Regions from separate parts of the Blautia sp. AM42-2 genome, predicted to be linked through region 1. Evidence: riboswitches for the same ligand, from Rfam matches in the RefSeq annotation. Region 1 holds a riboswitch; the other holds the start of a gene.
The links. Region 1 has a riboswitch for cyclic di-GMP ahead of DW915_RS06250 (response regulator). Riboswitches for the same ligand answer to the same signal wherever they lie in the genome.

Region 1 (7,497 bases):
AACGATCGGAGTGCTTCTTACGCTGGGTGCGGTTGTTGTTTCCACATATGCCTGGTATGTGTACAACACGGGACGTCATACGACAAAAGTACGTATGGCAGCCGGAGCAGGAATCAATCTGCAGATCAGCAATGCCTACGATGGTGTTTATGGTTCTGCCGCCGTATTGGACAGCTTTTCCGGCCAGCTCAATCCGGTATCGACGAACCGGATCAGCGGAGGTTTTCAGAAAGTGCTCGGCTTCACAAACGGAACGGAAAACCAGTCCAATCTGGTGGCGAATCTGTTTGGAAGAGGCGACTACAGCGATTATTATAAAACCAGCCTGTTCCTGCGGAGTAATGGAAAATCCACCGACATCTATCTTTCCGATATCGGCTTTGAGGACAGCGATGAAAACAATCCGATCTCATCAGCGATTCGTGCAGGTTTCGTAATACACCAGGCCGGACTGGACCAGCCGACAGAAAATGAGTATATCTTTGAAATCAGCGATAAAAAGAATCCGCAGGCGGAGTACAACACGGCGACCGGAGAAGAGGGTTACGTTCTGGACAGCACAAAAACGGACGGAACGACCGTACCGTTTCAGCCTTATAATGAAAATTGAAAGGTCATGGCACAAGCCATGACTTTTCTTTTTCCTCAATATTCCCCTATTGTCAACTATCCCCAATCTCCTCCTCGTATTTTCGGTACATCTGATGAATCGCTATTTCCCTGATTTCTGTTATAGTCATGTAACGGAAAAGAAAACTTCAGAAGGGAGAAATGCAATATGCGAAAAAAGCAGGATATCATATGGAAGCAAAGTACACGATGGAAATTGGTGGAGAAATGGGTGACTAAGTATTTGAATAGTTACCACACTCTTTTTTATTGACGGATACACAAAAATAAGGATATAATTCTTACTAGAAGATTGACGAGGAGAAGTTGTATGAGTCAGGATATTATTAATAATCGTTTTTTGGAAGAGTCGGTATTTGCTATTGCCGATGGATACTGCGTGATCAATCTCACAAAGAATATCGTACGTGGCTCCATGTATCAGGTAGTTAATGGAAAAAAATATAATCTGAATGAACAATTAGGTTTGCCGGAAAATTCAAGCTTACAGAGTCTGGTGGATGCATGGGCATTGACCATACCTGAGGAAGGTCTTAAAGATTTTCTGCACGAGTTTGACAGAGAACGACTGTTAAAGCGTTTTGCAAATGGTGAACGTCATATATCGTTCCGATACTGGACCAGGACTGCTACTTTTGAGCCTATGCTTGCAGAAGATCACATGGCTCTGTATCGGGAAGAAGAGACCGGAGATGTCATTGCAGTCAATTATGTTCTTGACCGTACAGAACATTACCGCTTAGAGGAAAAAGAGCGGGCACTGGAAAAATCAAACAGAGAGTATGCGAAGCTTCTGGATGAAGAGAAAAAGCATACAGCTATGATCGAGGAATTGACAAAAAAACTGCAAAGTCAGCTGGAGTTATTTACCGTATCCATCCCCGGCGGCGTCAAAATCAGCAATGATGACCCGGAATACTCTTTCAAATATGTTTCAGAACAATTTGCAAATATGCTCGGTTACGCAACACCAAAGGAACTGTTGGACGCTTCTGGCGGTAATATTATCGGCCTTGCTCATCCGGATGACGTGGAGGTCGGACTTGCAGATGCATTAAATCAATATACTCATTCTGATCATTATGCTACTATTTACCGGATACGCTGTAAGGACGGCACATACAAATACATCGAGGATCGTGGACAGAAAGTGATAAAGGAAAACGGAACCATTGAACATTGGAATCTCATGCTGGATAAAAATGACTTCATGCACAAATCAATTGCCTTGGAAAGTGAAAAGAAAGCAAATAAAAGCAAGTCTGATTTTCTCTCCAGGATGTCGCACGATATGAGAACCCCGCTGAATGGAATTATCGGATTGCTGAAGATTGCTGAGAAGCATTTTGATGACAGGGAATTGGTTCTGGAAAATTTCAGAAAAATGCAGGTAGCTGCAGACTATCTATTGTCTCTTATTAACGATATCCTTCAGATGAGCAAAATTGAAGATGGAAATGTACCTCTGACGCAGGAAATCATCAACTTTGAGGAATTAAGTCAGGATGTTCTGACTATCATAGAACAGCGGGCAAAAGACAGAGGAATCCAGATGCAGTTCCGTGCAAAAAAGGAAGACCTTCGATATCCTTTTATTTATGGAAGTCCGGTACATTTAAGACAGATATTTCTTAATATTTATGGAAACTGTATTAAGTATAACCGGATTGGCGGCAAGATAATAACGGTGTCAGATTATACAGAAGCTGTTGACGGAATTACGACATATGAGTGGACCATAACTGATACTGGCATTGGTATGAGCAGGGAATACCAGGAGCATATATTTGAGCCGTTTTCGCAGGAAAGAGAGGATGCAAGAAGTACACAGCAGGGAATTGGACTGGGAATGGCGATTGTAAAAGGTCTGATTGAAAAGATGGGTGGAACTATCGAAGTTAAAAGCAAAGAGGGAGTTGGCTCAACTTTTATTATCAGGATTCCGTTTAAACTTGCTCCTGCACCAGATACAGTAAAGAAAACAGCGGCACAGATGGATATCAGCGGATTAAACTTATTGCTGGTGGAGGATAATGAACTGAATGCAGAAATTGCGGAAACGCTGTTGTCTGATGAAGGTGCAAATCTGACAGTTGCAAGAGATGGACTGCAGGCGGTCAGAATGTTCCAGGATAAACCGGAAGGTTATTTTGATGCAATTCTGATGGATATCATGATGCCTGTAATGGATGGGCTTACTGCGACAAAAACAATCCGGTCACTGAAACATCCAGATGCTGAGACAATCCCGATTATTGCCATGACAGCAAATGCATTCAGAGAAGATAAAGAAAAGTGTCTGGAAGCAGGAATGAATGCTCACTTGGCAAAGCCTATAAAAATTGAAAACATAAAGAGAATTTTGTGTGAATATTGTGTGTAGTGGTTGCAACTTCTCAAATCCGTGTACCTATTTTTCACGTTCTGTAGGAGATACTGATCAAGGAAGCCTTTGTGGATAATCTTAACGAGAAATTTGCCAATAAGGAAGAAGTCCTGGATAACCTCAGCGCTATCCGAAACCTGCTCTCCGGCGGTGAAAATACGCTTCAACAGCAGACAGCACTTTGGCAGGAAAGTCAGCTTCTGGAAGAACAGATTCAGGCACTCATCATGCAGAACGCACGGATTGCTATGGATCAGCATGGTAGACCATGTGGTGGTGCATAGCAAAGAGGACATCCGGGTGGTGTACAGGGATGGCATTGAAAAAAATACAGGTTTTCTATCCTATAATATTGACGTATAAAAAACTTCATGGTATTTTATTTTTGGAATAAATGGAAATTATTTAAAGGCAAACTTGCTGAAAAGCAGGGACGCAAAGCCAGAAGGGGCTAAAGTCAGAAAGTTTGACCATGTCAGCCGGTTGCTACTATTTCCATATATGAAGAAGATATGAGAACGGAAGAGATTCCGATAACTTTTATATGATATGGATATGTGGTTATAAAGAGATACAGTAGGGGCACTGGCAGATTTTGGCAGGTGTCCTTTTTGTATGCAAAAATGAGTAAGAAAACTGGCAGGGACAGGTTTTTTGTATACAGATAAAAGCAGGATGAAGAAGGCATAAGACGAAGAGAGGATTTTTATAAAATGGGAAATTATGAGGACAAAATATATTCTTTAGGTGAGGCTGTAACGGGACAGACACAGGCTATGTCACAGGCCGTACAGAAAACACTGGAAAATAATGGCGGGGTAGGTATAATGACAGGATCTTATGACCAAAACCTGTCTATTTTGTCTGTGAATAATCTGCTGTTGCATAGTACAGGATATACATTCGATACTTTCATGGAACAGACAAAAGGCTCATTGAGAAACTTCTTTTATGACGAGGAAGATAGACAGGAGCGAGACCGTTTTTTGCAGCTTCACGGAACAGGGGAAGCACAGATCCTTACAGCAGACGGTACAGTGAAAAATGTACGGCTTTGTAAAGAGGATGCAACAGATGAGGCGGGCAGACAGATCTGGGTTATGTCCGTACAGGTCAACTGGGATCATGTAAATTTGACACTGCTCAATGAGGCTATCTGTTCCGGTTTCTGGTATTTTGACTGTGACGAAAACAGTGAGATTGTGAATGCAAACTGGAGTCATGAATTCCGAAAAATGCTTGGCTATCATGACACTCTGGACTTTCCGAATAAACTGGAATCCTGGTCAGATCTTCTGCATCCACAGGATAAAGAAAGAGTAATGGTGCAGCTTCAGGCGGCAATTAAGGATAAGACGAACCAGATAAAATACCAGGTAGAGTATCGTATGAGAATGAAGGATAATCAATACCAGTGGTTTCGGGCATCGGCAGAAGTAATACGCCGTCTGGATGGTTCTGCCAGCAGGATTGCCGGGATTTTTATTAATATTGATGCGGAAAAAAAAGAGGCCATGCAGGCACAAAAATCTGCTGCTTTCCACCGGGCTTTTACGAAAGCAGACCTGTGTGAGTATTATGTAAATCTGGAAGCGAATACTTTTGATACCTTTAAGGTTGAACCGTCCCTGATGACAGTCTTTGAACAGAGTCATACATGGGATGAACTGATCCGTCATTTTGTGGATTCCTATGTTGTGGAGACAGATAAGAAGGCGGTATCCTCTTTTTACGACCGTGGTTATATTGCAGAAAGGCTGAAGGGTCTGGAAACCGAATTGGCTTTAGAGTGCCGTATCACTCTGAATGGAGAAAAACGATGGGTCCGCAATGTGGTCATACGTGGCGAAATAGAGGATTCAGAATATGCCATGATCTTTCTGCGTGATATCACAGAGGCAAAGGTAGAGAGCGCACGGCATCTGCAGATGGCAGCGGATAATGCTTCCATGGAGCAGATAATTCAGAGTATTGTGCGTCTGGTTGACCGGTTTGTTGTCTGTGATCTGGAAAATGACAGATATGAATTCTACAATCTGAATGGACAGATGATATATAAACCTCTGGGATTTTATCATGATTTTCAGATGCAGGTTCTTGAAAAATATAAGACACTGGAACCATTGGAAACTATGGACATCCTGATCGCACCGGAAAATATCCGGAAGAATCTGAAAAGTGAAAATGATATTTATAAGTTTGAGTACTGCAGCCTGGATGAAAGGACTTATAAGATCGCTTCTTATATTCCTCTAGAATGGGAGAATGGAAAGCTGGTAAAGGTATTGCTGGCATCCATGGATGTGACACAGGAGAAGAAAGCAGAGATTGAATCCCGTCAGGCACTGAAAGAGGCTTACCGGTCTGCAGAAAATGCAAACCGTGCGAAAACAGAATTCCTTTCCAATATGTCCCACGATATCCGGACACCGATGAATGCCATTGTCGGCCTGACAGCAATTGCAGGAGCAAATATTGAGAGCCAGGACAGAGTCATTGAATGTCTCAGCAAAATTACAAAATCAAGCCGTCATCTGCTGGGGCTGATTAATGAAGTGCTGGATATGGCACGTATTGAAAGTGGAAAAATGACGCTGGCACAGGAGGATTTCAATCTGCCAGATCTGGTGGATAATCTTATAACACTCACAAAATCGGTGATTGATGAACATAAACACAATTTAGATATACACATTAATCACATTGAACATGAGAGTGTCTGTGGTGACAGCCTGAGAATCCAGCAGGTATTTGTGAATCTGATGAGTAATGCGATCAAGTATACACCGGATGGTGGGAATATTACTTTTTCCATAGAGGAAAAGCCAAATGGATTTTCGGAACTTGGATGCTATGAATTTACGATTGAGGATAATGGGATCGGTATGTCACCGGAATTCCAGAAAATCATGTTTGATCCTTTCAGCCGCGCAGATGACCATCGGACAACCAGAGTCCAGGGAACAGGTCTGGGAATGACAATCAGCAGAAATATTGTGAACCTGATGAATGGTAATATTAAAGTGGAAAGCACCTTACATAAGGGGACTAAAATTACAGTAACAATTTATCTGGAACTTCAGGAAAAAGAAAAAGAACAGGACAGAAATCTGATGAATCTACCTGTTCTGGTTGTGGATGATGATAAGATATGTTGTGAAAGTACAGTTGCCACATTGAAGGAGATTGGGATTACAGGCGAATGGGTTCTCTCCGGCAGAGAAGCCGTTGAGCGCTGTTATGCACATCATGAGCTAAAAAATGATTACTTTGCTGTTATTTTAGATTGGAAAATGCCGGATATGGACGGAATTGAAACAGCCAGACAGATCCGGAAACGGATAGGGAAAGAGATTACCATTATTGTACTGACATCTTATGAATTCAGCGAGATCGAAGAAGAAGCAAAGGCTGCAGGCGTAGATGCTTTTATTGCAAAACCGCTGTTCCGTTCCCGTTTGACGGCTGCATTGCGGCAGTTTACTTCTGGCAGAAAAGAAAAAACAGCAAGAAATTATCTGGATGAGCTGTCTGAAGCAGATTACACAGGAAAAAGAATTCTGCTGGTCGAGGATAATGAGTTAAACAGAGAAATTGCTGTTGAAATTCTGCAGATGACAGGGGCGGAAGTGGAAACGGCAGAAAATGGAAAAATTGCAGTTGAAAAAGTAGAAGCTTCTCCGAAAGGCTTGTATGACCTTATTTTTATGGATATCCAAATGCCTGTCATGAATGGTTATGAGGCAACCGCAGCAATCAGGAGCCTTCCGGGTGAACAGGGAAAACTACCGATTGTTGCCATGACAGCAAATGCTTTTGCAGAAGATGTACAGCTGGCAAAAAATACAGGCATGAATGGACATATCGCGAAACCGCTGGATATGAATAAGCTGAATGATGTTCTGGAAAACTGGCTGTAATTGTTTCCCAATTATTGAATTAATGATTTTATCAGGAAAGAATGAGGAAAATACGAGGATGAAAAAGGCAAAACAATGTCTGATAGCTTTATTGTCAGGGGTGCTTGTAGCAGCTACTGTTTTGTCTGGCTGTGGACAATCTAAAAAAGCAGTATCTAAAAATGACGATCACCTTACCGTGTATTTGTGGGAAAATCGTTTAATGAAAAATATTGTACCCTATATAAATGAGCAGTTTCCAGATCAGGATATTGAGTTTATTACCGGTAACAATGATACCGATTTATACAGCTATTTTGAGGAACATGGTGAACTGCCGGATATCATAACCGTACGTCGATTTTCTGGAAAAGATGCACAGGATCTGGAGCCATATCTAATGGATTTTGCTTCTTATGATGTGGTTTCCAGGTATTACTCTTATGCATTGCAATATTACAAAAATTCAAAAGATGAGATCCAGTGGCTTCCTATCTGCGGTATACCGCAGACGATTATTGCCAACAAGACATTGTTTGAACAGTATGGAATCAAGATACCGAAAAACTATAAGGAATATGC
Region 2 (7,497 bases), on a different contig from region 1:
TCGGAGCTGGCGGTTAAATCCTTCGATGGTGTTGGTCGTATAGATCAGGCGTCGGACTGCTTCTGGATACTCCCGCCGGTGACGATTTTCACCAAATCCACATCTTTAGTTTTTTAATAACTTTTTAGTTTTTGATGCTGTAAACTGAATAACCGGTCCTGAGATAATGATCGTTACGATTGTACATATGCCAAACTTTCCCCCCAGCAAAACTCCGGTAAGTACCATAACAATATCCAGTATCATCCGCACTGCTTTTACCTGCCAGCCGTTCTTTTCCGCAAGAGAAAAGGTTAATGCCTCGTAAGAACCACGTCCCAGTGAAGCTGCCGCATAAACTCCTGTTCCGACTGCAAAAAGCATGACTCCCAGCAACATAATCAGTGCATTCACCCACAAATGCGTACTGTACACATGTGCATTTGCAAACAAATCAACACAGAGGCTATACACAAGCTGATAAATAATCGTACCAATATGTATCTGTGATCTGTCATAGAAAAATGAGAACACAATCATAATTATGGCTACAATCAGAGATGCCATGCCTATACTTATATGAAATGTCCTTGAAATCCCCTGCCACAAAACAGCAAGGGTTGCCCCTCCAAATCCCGCATACAATGCAAGGGTAATGCCATATGCTGCTATGATCGAACCAATCACAATGATTATTATTTTTTTCGTCCATTCTGTTTTACTCATTGTTATAGCCTCCTTTTATTTTTATTTGAATTCTTACTACGCATTTTATCTTTATACTATAAATGAGCAAGTTCGTGATTTTGCATAAAAGAAAGACACCTTGAATTCGATTGTGTTGTATAATGAAAGTGACCAAACCAACATTTACAGCATTCACGAAAGAAGGTGTCTCCTGCAAATACTATACATCATTCAGCATTCATATACAACCAGTTTAAAAAATTAGATTTATGCAAATCGTATTCTAATGCCAACTCCTCCGGTACAGTCCTATTTTCTTTGTGACTGTTGGTACGTTTCTGAAAAAATAATCAACACCTTTGCCGTACAAGGATTTCATACCATTGGTGCTTTGAAAACAAATCGTTTGCTGTACCCGTCAGGAATGAAAAAGAAGCTCAGCGAATTGGCTGCCGAATTATCCGTGACACATAAAAACTTTGATCTTGTGACAGTTAAAGGCAGAAACTCTTCCTTAACCCCGACCATGAGCACACTACCCGCCTGACTGAATTTTATGGCATTGTCCATAATATTCGACAGAATCCTTCAAATCTCCGCTCTGTAGTTTATTCATACCCAGCACATCATTTACCAGAGACACCAGATATTTCAGGGATTCCATTACCTTTTCTCTGATCTTCTGCTGCATCTGTGGATCATCTGCGTACTGATTTCCATTTCCCTCTTCTACCTTGTGGGTTTTATGATGTTCCAGGCACCTAATCCAGATTCTTTTGTAACGTATCGATCAATTCTTCAATAATTATTGGCTTGGATAAGAATCCATCCATACCGCATTCCAGAACTTTCTTTCTATCCTCATCAAAAGCATTAGCAGTTATGGCAAGAATGGTAATTCCCGACAGTGCCGGATCAGTAAGCGCACGGATCTGCCTGGTAGCCTCATATCCATTCATTACAGGCATCTGCACATCCATCAGTACCAGATCATAATCCCCTGGTGTTGAATTTTTAATTTTCTCCACTGCCTCTGCTCCATTTTCTGCTGTATCAACCAGGAATCCATATTCTTTCAAAATTTCCACTGCAATTTCACTGTTCAGTTCATTATCTTCCACAAGAAGTATACGCCTGCCTCTGAAATCTAAATCTGCTGCCGGAAGAATCTTATCCTCTGCCTGGGCCTGTTTCTGACCGATGGCAGCCATCAGAGTCTCTCTGATATCTGACATAAACAGAGGTTTCGCGCAGAATGCAGTCACTCCTGCAGTTCTGGCTTCTGTTTCGATATCTGACCAGTCGTATGCAGTCAGAATAATGATCGGCGTATTGTCATCAAGACTGCGGATCTGACGTGTAACTTCAATTCCATTCATATCCGGCAGACGCCAATCGATGATATAAGCATGAAATGCATCCCCCAGCTCCATTGACTGTCGTGCACGGAGAACAGCCTCTTTACCCGAGACTGTCCATTCCGAACGCATTCCAACCTTTACAAGCATCTTTGTTACACTGTCACAGGTGTTAAAGTCATCGTCTACAACCAATGCCTTAAGACCCTCTAGTTCCGAAATCTTCTCTATGCGATGATGCTCAGGCTGAGTCCGAAATGGCAGACGGACTATAAACTCGGTGCCTTTGTCCTGCTCTGTCTGAACCTCAATAGTACCGCCCATCATATCCACGATGTTCTTGGTAATGGCCATTCCAAGTCCCGTACCCTGAGTCCTGCTGACTGTAGAAGTCCGCTCCCGCTCAAAAGGAGAAAAGATCTTCTGTACAAATTCCTGACTCATTCCAATTCCGTTATCCTTTACCCGAAATTCATACAGTTCGCTGCCTTTTGCTTTTCCCGGGTACTGTCTGAGACGGACAGAAACGGTTCCGCCTGCCGGAGTAAACTTAACCGCATTTGACAAAAGATTCAGCAGTATCTGGTTCAGCCGCAGTTTGTCACAATAGACATCCTCATTCGTAACATCCATGGCATCCATATAAAGCTCCAGCTGCTTCGCATGAATCTGTCCACTGATGATCGTCTTCAGATCATGAAGCACATCCGACAGACAGACTTCTGTTTCTTCCAGATGGATCTTTCCGCTCTCAATCCGGCTCATATCCAATATATCATTGATCAGTGAAAGCAGATGCTTACTGGAAGAAAGAATTTTGCCCAGATAATCCTGAACCCTTTTTTTGTCATCAATATTACTTACAGCCAATGTTGTAAATCCAATAATCGCATTCATTGGTGTCCGGATATCATGGGACATATTGGAAAGAAAAATACTCTTCGCCCTATTTGCAGTCTCTGCCGCATGGACTGCCTCAGAAAGAGCCTGGTTCATTTTCCGGTCAGAGGTACGGTCTGACATAACCAGAATATATTTCTTTTCCCCGTTTACCTCACTTCCCATTGCAATATTATGAAACCAGCGCCTTTCCCCTGTCTTCCGATGTATAAATTCACAATCCCACTCCTGCTGTTCATGAACCGGAATTTCTTTCAGATGATTCTTCTGCGAGTCTTCAGAATCTGCAGGGTGCAGTTTTCTTAAAACACGAATATCCTTGCGAATCTGTTCTACTGTAATACCCAGCAGTTTTTCCGCATTAGGGCTGACGTAATCCGTCTGATATGTTTGGGCATCCAGCATCAGGAAAACGTCATCCACATTCATTGAAAGCTTTTGAAACAGCTCATCACGGTACCGGATCTCCACATCCTTTCTTCTGAGATTTTTCCTGTTTTTCTGGATAATAAGACTGATAAAAAAGGCAGCAATGCAAAGTACAACAGCTCCAACAAGAAGCATCGTGGTAAACTGCAGATTGTTCATACTGGCATTGACAATATCAGCCTGGACAAGTCCCAGAAACATCCAGTCCTGAATATCCGATTTTTCATAGACCAGATAATAATTTCTTCCATCCAGATTCAGCAACATCGCATCAGTACGTCCCGCTTTAAACTTCTCCAAAAGGACATTGATCTCTTTTTCAGACATATCAGAATACCTACTCAGAAAACCGAAGAAATTATACACGTTCCCCCATAACTCGGAAGAATGATCAATCACAACACGACCATCCGGATGAATAATAAAACTCTGGGCATTTCCATCAAAAGCAGAAATATCCAGTACATCTACGATATCAGAATTTTCATAAGCAATGGCAATCGCATCATATTCAAATCCCTGATAAATTCCATGCGCCTTAGGTGTGGCAAAAACAAGCAGCTGGGATTTTCCGGGAACTGCTGCATTCGCTATCACATCATTTCCCTGCCGGATATCCTCTTCAATATTTTCCTGTAATCCAAGATACCCGGTTTCACCTGTCGCCATCTTGTAGTCACCGTCAGATGATAGAAAAAAGAATTCCAAAAAGCCTGCATCTTCCTGCGCTTTCTTTATATAATCACGGATCTCGTCTTCACCGGAAATATTCTGCAGATTCTCGCCCCAAATATGGAGGTAAGTCAGGTTCTTATTTGTCAGTTCTCTCAGCATCTGATCAGACTGATGAAGAACTTCCGTCAGATGAGAAACACTTTCCTCGTAAATAGATTTCGACATAAACTTATAATATCGGAAAACAGCCAGAACAACTCCTATAAAGAGAAGAAGAAAAGCAACTATTCTTAATCCTTTTTTCCTGACAGGTTTCTTTCTATTTCTATTATAATTCTTAACATCCATTTTTCTCACCTCAGGGTTATGTAATCTTCAGGTTCTGCAAGAACGGCATTACCACCTGAAACATATGCTGTCCAGGTATCTTTCACAGATGTAGCTCCTCCATCAAATATCATATTTTCATCTACAGGATAAGTTTCCATATGCTGCGGTGTGGCAAGACAGGTCACCGTGAAAGTATCCTCATCCCGAACTGCCTTTCCATCCTTTGTAACTTTACTTAATGTATAGCCATCTTCCGTTTCATTAATTTCCACAGAAATACCACTAACCACTGGCAAAGAGCCACGGTTAAACGGAATAAATCCTCCCTCATAGCCTTCTACAAAGTTTTTGATTATTTCTTTCAGCTCAGCCCCACTCATCTTGCTGCTGTAAGCCGCCAGACCATTTGGCATGATCATGTCACCTGCCATTTTTTCTGTGTAACCGGCTTTCAGCACATTTCCCGTAAAGCTGTTTCCGGTTGCGATCAGCACATCTGACCCATAGATGCCACGTAGCGTGTTTGCCATAACAGAATATGCTGCATTTCCTCCACTGCTGTGGAAACGGTTGGAATACGACTTCTGTGAATCCAGCACGATATCCTCAGAAGCAGTTTCTTCCTCAAGAAGCTGAGAATTAAATGACTGGTATGCCTGCCCTGCATCGTATTCTCCTGAGATCATTTTGGAAACCACATCCTTGGAAACAGAGAAAAAGTCACTTGACGCAATACGGATATACATATGGTTTTCTTCGATCACAGGTTTTATATCTTTCAGATATTCCGTAAGCTGCATATCCACCTCCTGACTGTAGCTTAACAGATCCTGTCCATCACTAATGATCCTGTTCTGCGCATCCTCTGAAAACATTGTATCCAGTACCTCCATTGCTTTCTTTCTGCGTGTTTCATCCTTTGTCAGATCACGGTTTAAGGCCACCTGGAAATATGGCGTAGTCATAATCCACTTTTCACCGTTCTCCTGAAAGAATGGAAGAAATGTTGTGTTAATGCCCTGATCCTGGAACATTTTTACACCGAAAGAACTGCCAAAGTACATGGCAAGCTTGCCACTTTTGTACATCTCAACAACATCATCATAATTCATATTCAAATCTTCCTGACTAAGCCCTGTATCCTGAATAAACTGTTCCATACGTTCAAAAGCCTCTGGCCAGACGGTATCGTCCAGACCTTCTCTCTTTGTATTTTCCGAGTCACTGTAGACCGTCCGCCACTTGCGTCCTTCCACAGAAGACAACTCTGATATAGACAGACCCTGCAGTGTTTCCATACAGGTATAATCATAAGAATAGTCTGCCGTAAATCCACTAACACCCACTTTGTCAAATGCCTGGCAGGCGGAAACAAAACTCTCGTAATCTGTTGGCAACGGGATATCATATTTTTCAAAAAGGTCTTTGTTCACTACAAAACCATGGGCATCTGCACACACAGGAAGCCAGTTTACGCTTCCATCCTCGTTCCTGAAATTGCTGAGGTAGGTATCATAGACAGCACCTGCCGCATTGGTTGTGGAAAGATCCATCAGACTGTCTTTCAGGGGACTTGCATCATGCAGGGAAAATCTGCAGCAGGTTATAATATCCGGCAATCCACCGTTTTCATCAAGGAACTTGTAGAAATCCAAATCATTATTCCCTACAACAAACTCGACATTGATATCCGGAAGCTGTTCCTGGATATATGGTGCATATTTTTCATACAGGTTTGTGCTCCATAAATATACTGTGATTGTTTCTGCATCTTCTTTTTCCGCACTCTTCCCGCCACAGCTTGACAGAAGCGATACGGCTGTCACCATCACTAAAAATACAGACAAAACCTTGCTCCATTTTTTCTTTTTCATTACAAGTTCTCCTAATAGAATTGTTATAGTCACGTCTATGAAATAACACCGTAAAAAAGCACTGCCAAACAGACAGTGCACCTCATTTCATGCAACTGGCTGCCATTTTACAGGCCCTGTAGCTTTGCGTCCCAGACTTTCATCTGGTTTGCCGATCGTCCTTTTTAAGCTTTTAAACTTATGCAAAAAACTGATTTTATTATACTATGGCACTCTACTGTACACAAGAAAAACATTACCATTTTAACCTTCAAAAGCAAAAAAAGAACAGCCGATACATATACTCGAACTGTTCTTCTACTTCCGAAGTCCACGCAGCATTGCTTTTAGTAGAAATCTATCACAATCATAAACGAGTTCCTCTTCAAGAACTTTACGAAAGGGCCATGGCAAAAGCTAAATGCCGCTCTGCTTGATTTTTCTGCCTGTCTGTATCATACTGGACTTATTAACAGACAGGGAGGAATTTAAACCATGGATGCAAAGCTTATAGAGGAACTCAGACAAAAATACATCAAAAATCCTCCAGAGGGAATGACATCCAATCTGGTCAAAAACATGACAGACTCTGACCTTTTGGATATGCACTATTTTCTTACCGAGGATGATGACCTCGATGACGATGAATTTGAAGAAGGTTTTTACATCGACTTCTTTTAATCTATCGTCTGTTTTCTATGCCCGCTTTTGTGCGGGCTCTTTTTATCAAGAGTTCGACGAATGTCGAACTTTCCTATTATATAAAAAGAAAAAGCCGCTGACACGTTATCTTCTAACGCATCAACAGCTTCTGTCTTGCTTTGTTTCAGTGTATTATTCGGTTTTGCAAAGGTTTATTTGCTTTCAGCATTCTCCCTGATACGGTAATAATCATCCATATCAATGCCTATTTTTACCTTGGCATCTGGTTTTCGTTTGCCCAAAAGGCACACAGTCTCCACATGTGTTGTCACTAACATAGGAACACACATCCTTTACCTCGTCTACGATATGGGAACACATTTCTTTCGCTTTTTCTACTGCTTTTGATTTCTTCCCAAATCGTTCTTTTGCGTTTCCAATTTCATTTTTGAATCCTGTTTTATATACGAAAATGATTTTATAGGGATCTTTCTCTCCATTTTCATCGTAACCACCGACAATAACTTTTTCGATGATACTTTCAAATATTCCTCTGTCAAATTCTTCTAAAATCTGATTTTTTGACAATGCTTTTCTAAAATCTGCCAGTCTTCTTTGCAAGCTGCCTTCATTGTCATATTGTT

Region 2: it holds a riboswitch for cyclic di-GMP, as region 1 does, so the genes downstream of both, DW915_RS04450 (ABC transporter substrate-binding protein) here and DW915_RS06250 (response regulator) in region 1, are expected to answer to the same signal.

What each region holds. Positions count from the first base shown of each region.
Region 1 covers NZ_QUIM01000003.1:198,886-206,382, forward strand. The annotation lists gene DW915_RS06235 (hypothetical protein) at 1-610, shown strand, start outside; gene DW915_RS06240 (hybrid sensor histidine kinase/response regulator) at 941-3,013, shown strand; gene DW915_RS06245 (hypothetical protein) at 3,085-3,300, shown strand; cyclic di-GMP riboswitch class I at 3,417-3,507, shown strand; gene DW915_RS06250 (response regulator) at 3,730-6,936, shown strand; gene DW915_RS06255 (ABC transporter substrate-binding protein) at 6,995-7,497, shown strand, end outside.
Region 2 covers NZ_QUIM01000002.1:288,796-296,292, reverse strand. The annotation lists partial or broken gene DW915_RS04470 (transposase) at 1-72, opposite strand, end outside; gene DW915_RS04465 (YczE/YyaS/YitT family protein) at 106-705, opposite strand; gene DW915_RS04455 (hybrid sensor histidine kinase/response regulator) at 1,428-4,376, opposite strand; gene DW915_RS04450 (ABC transporter substrate-binding protein) at 4,382-6,232, opposite strand; cyclic di-GMP riboswitch class I at 6,320-6,395, opposite strand; gene DW915_RS04445 (hypothetical protein) at 6,707-6,892, shown strand; gene DW915_RS04440 (recombinase family protein) at 7,112-7,497, opposite strand, start outside.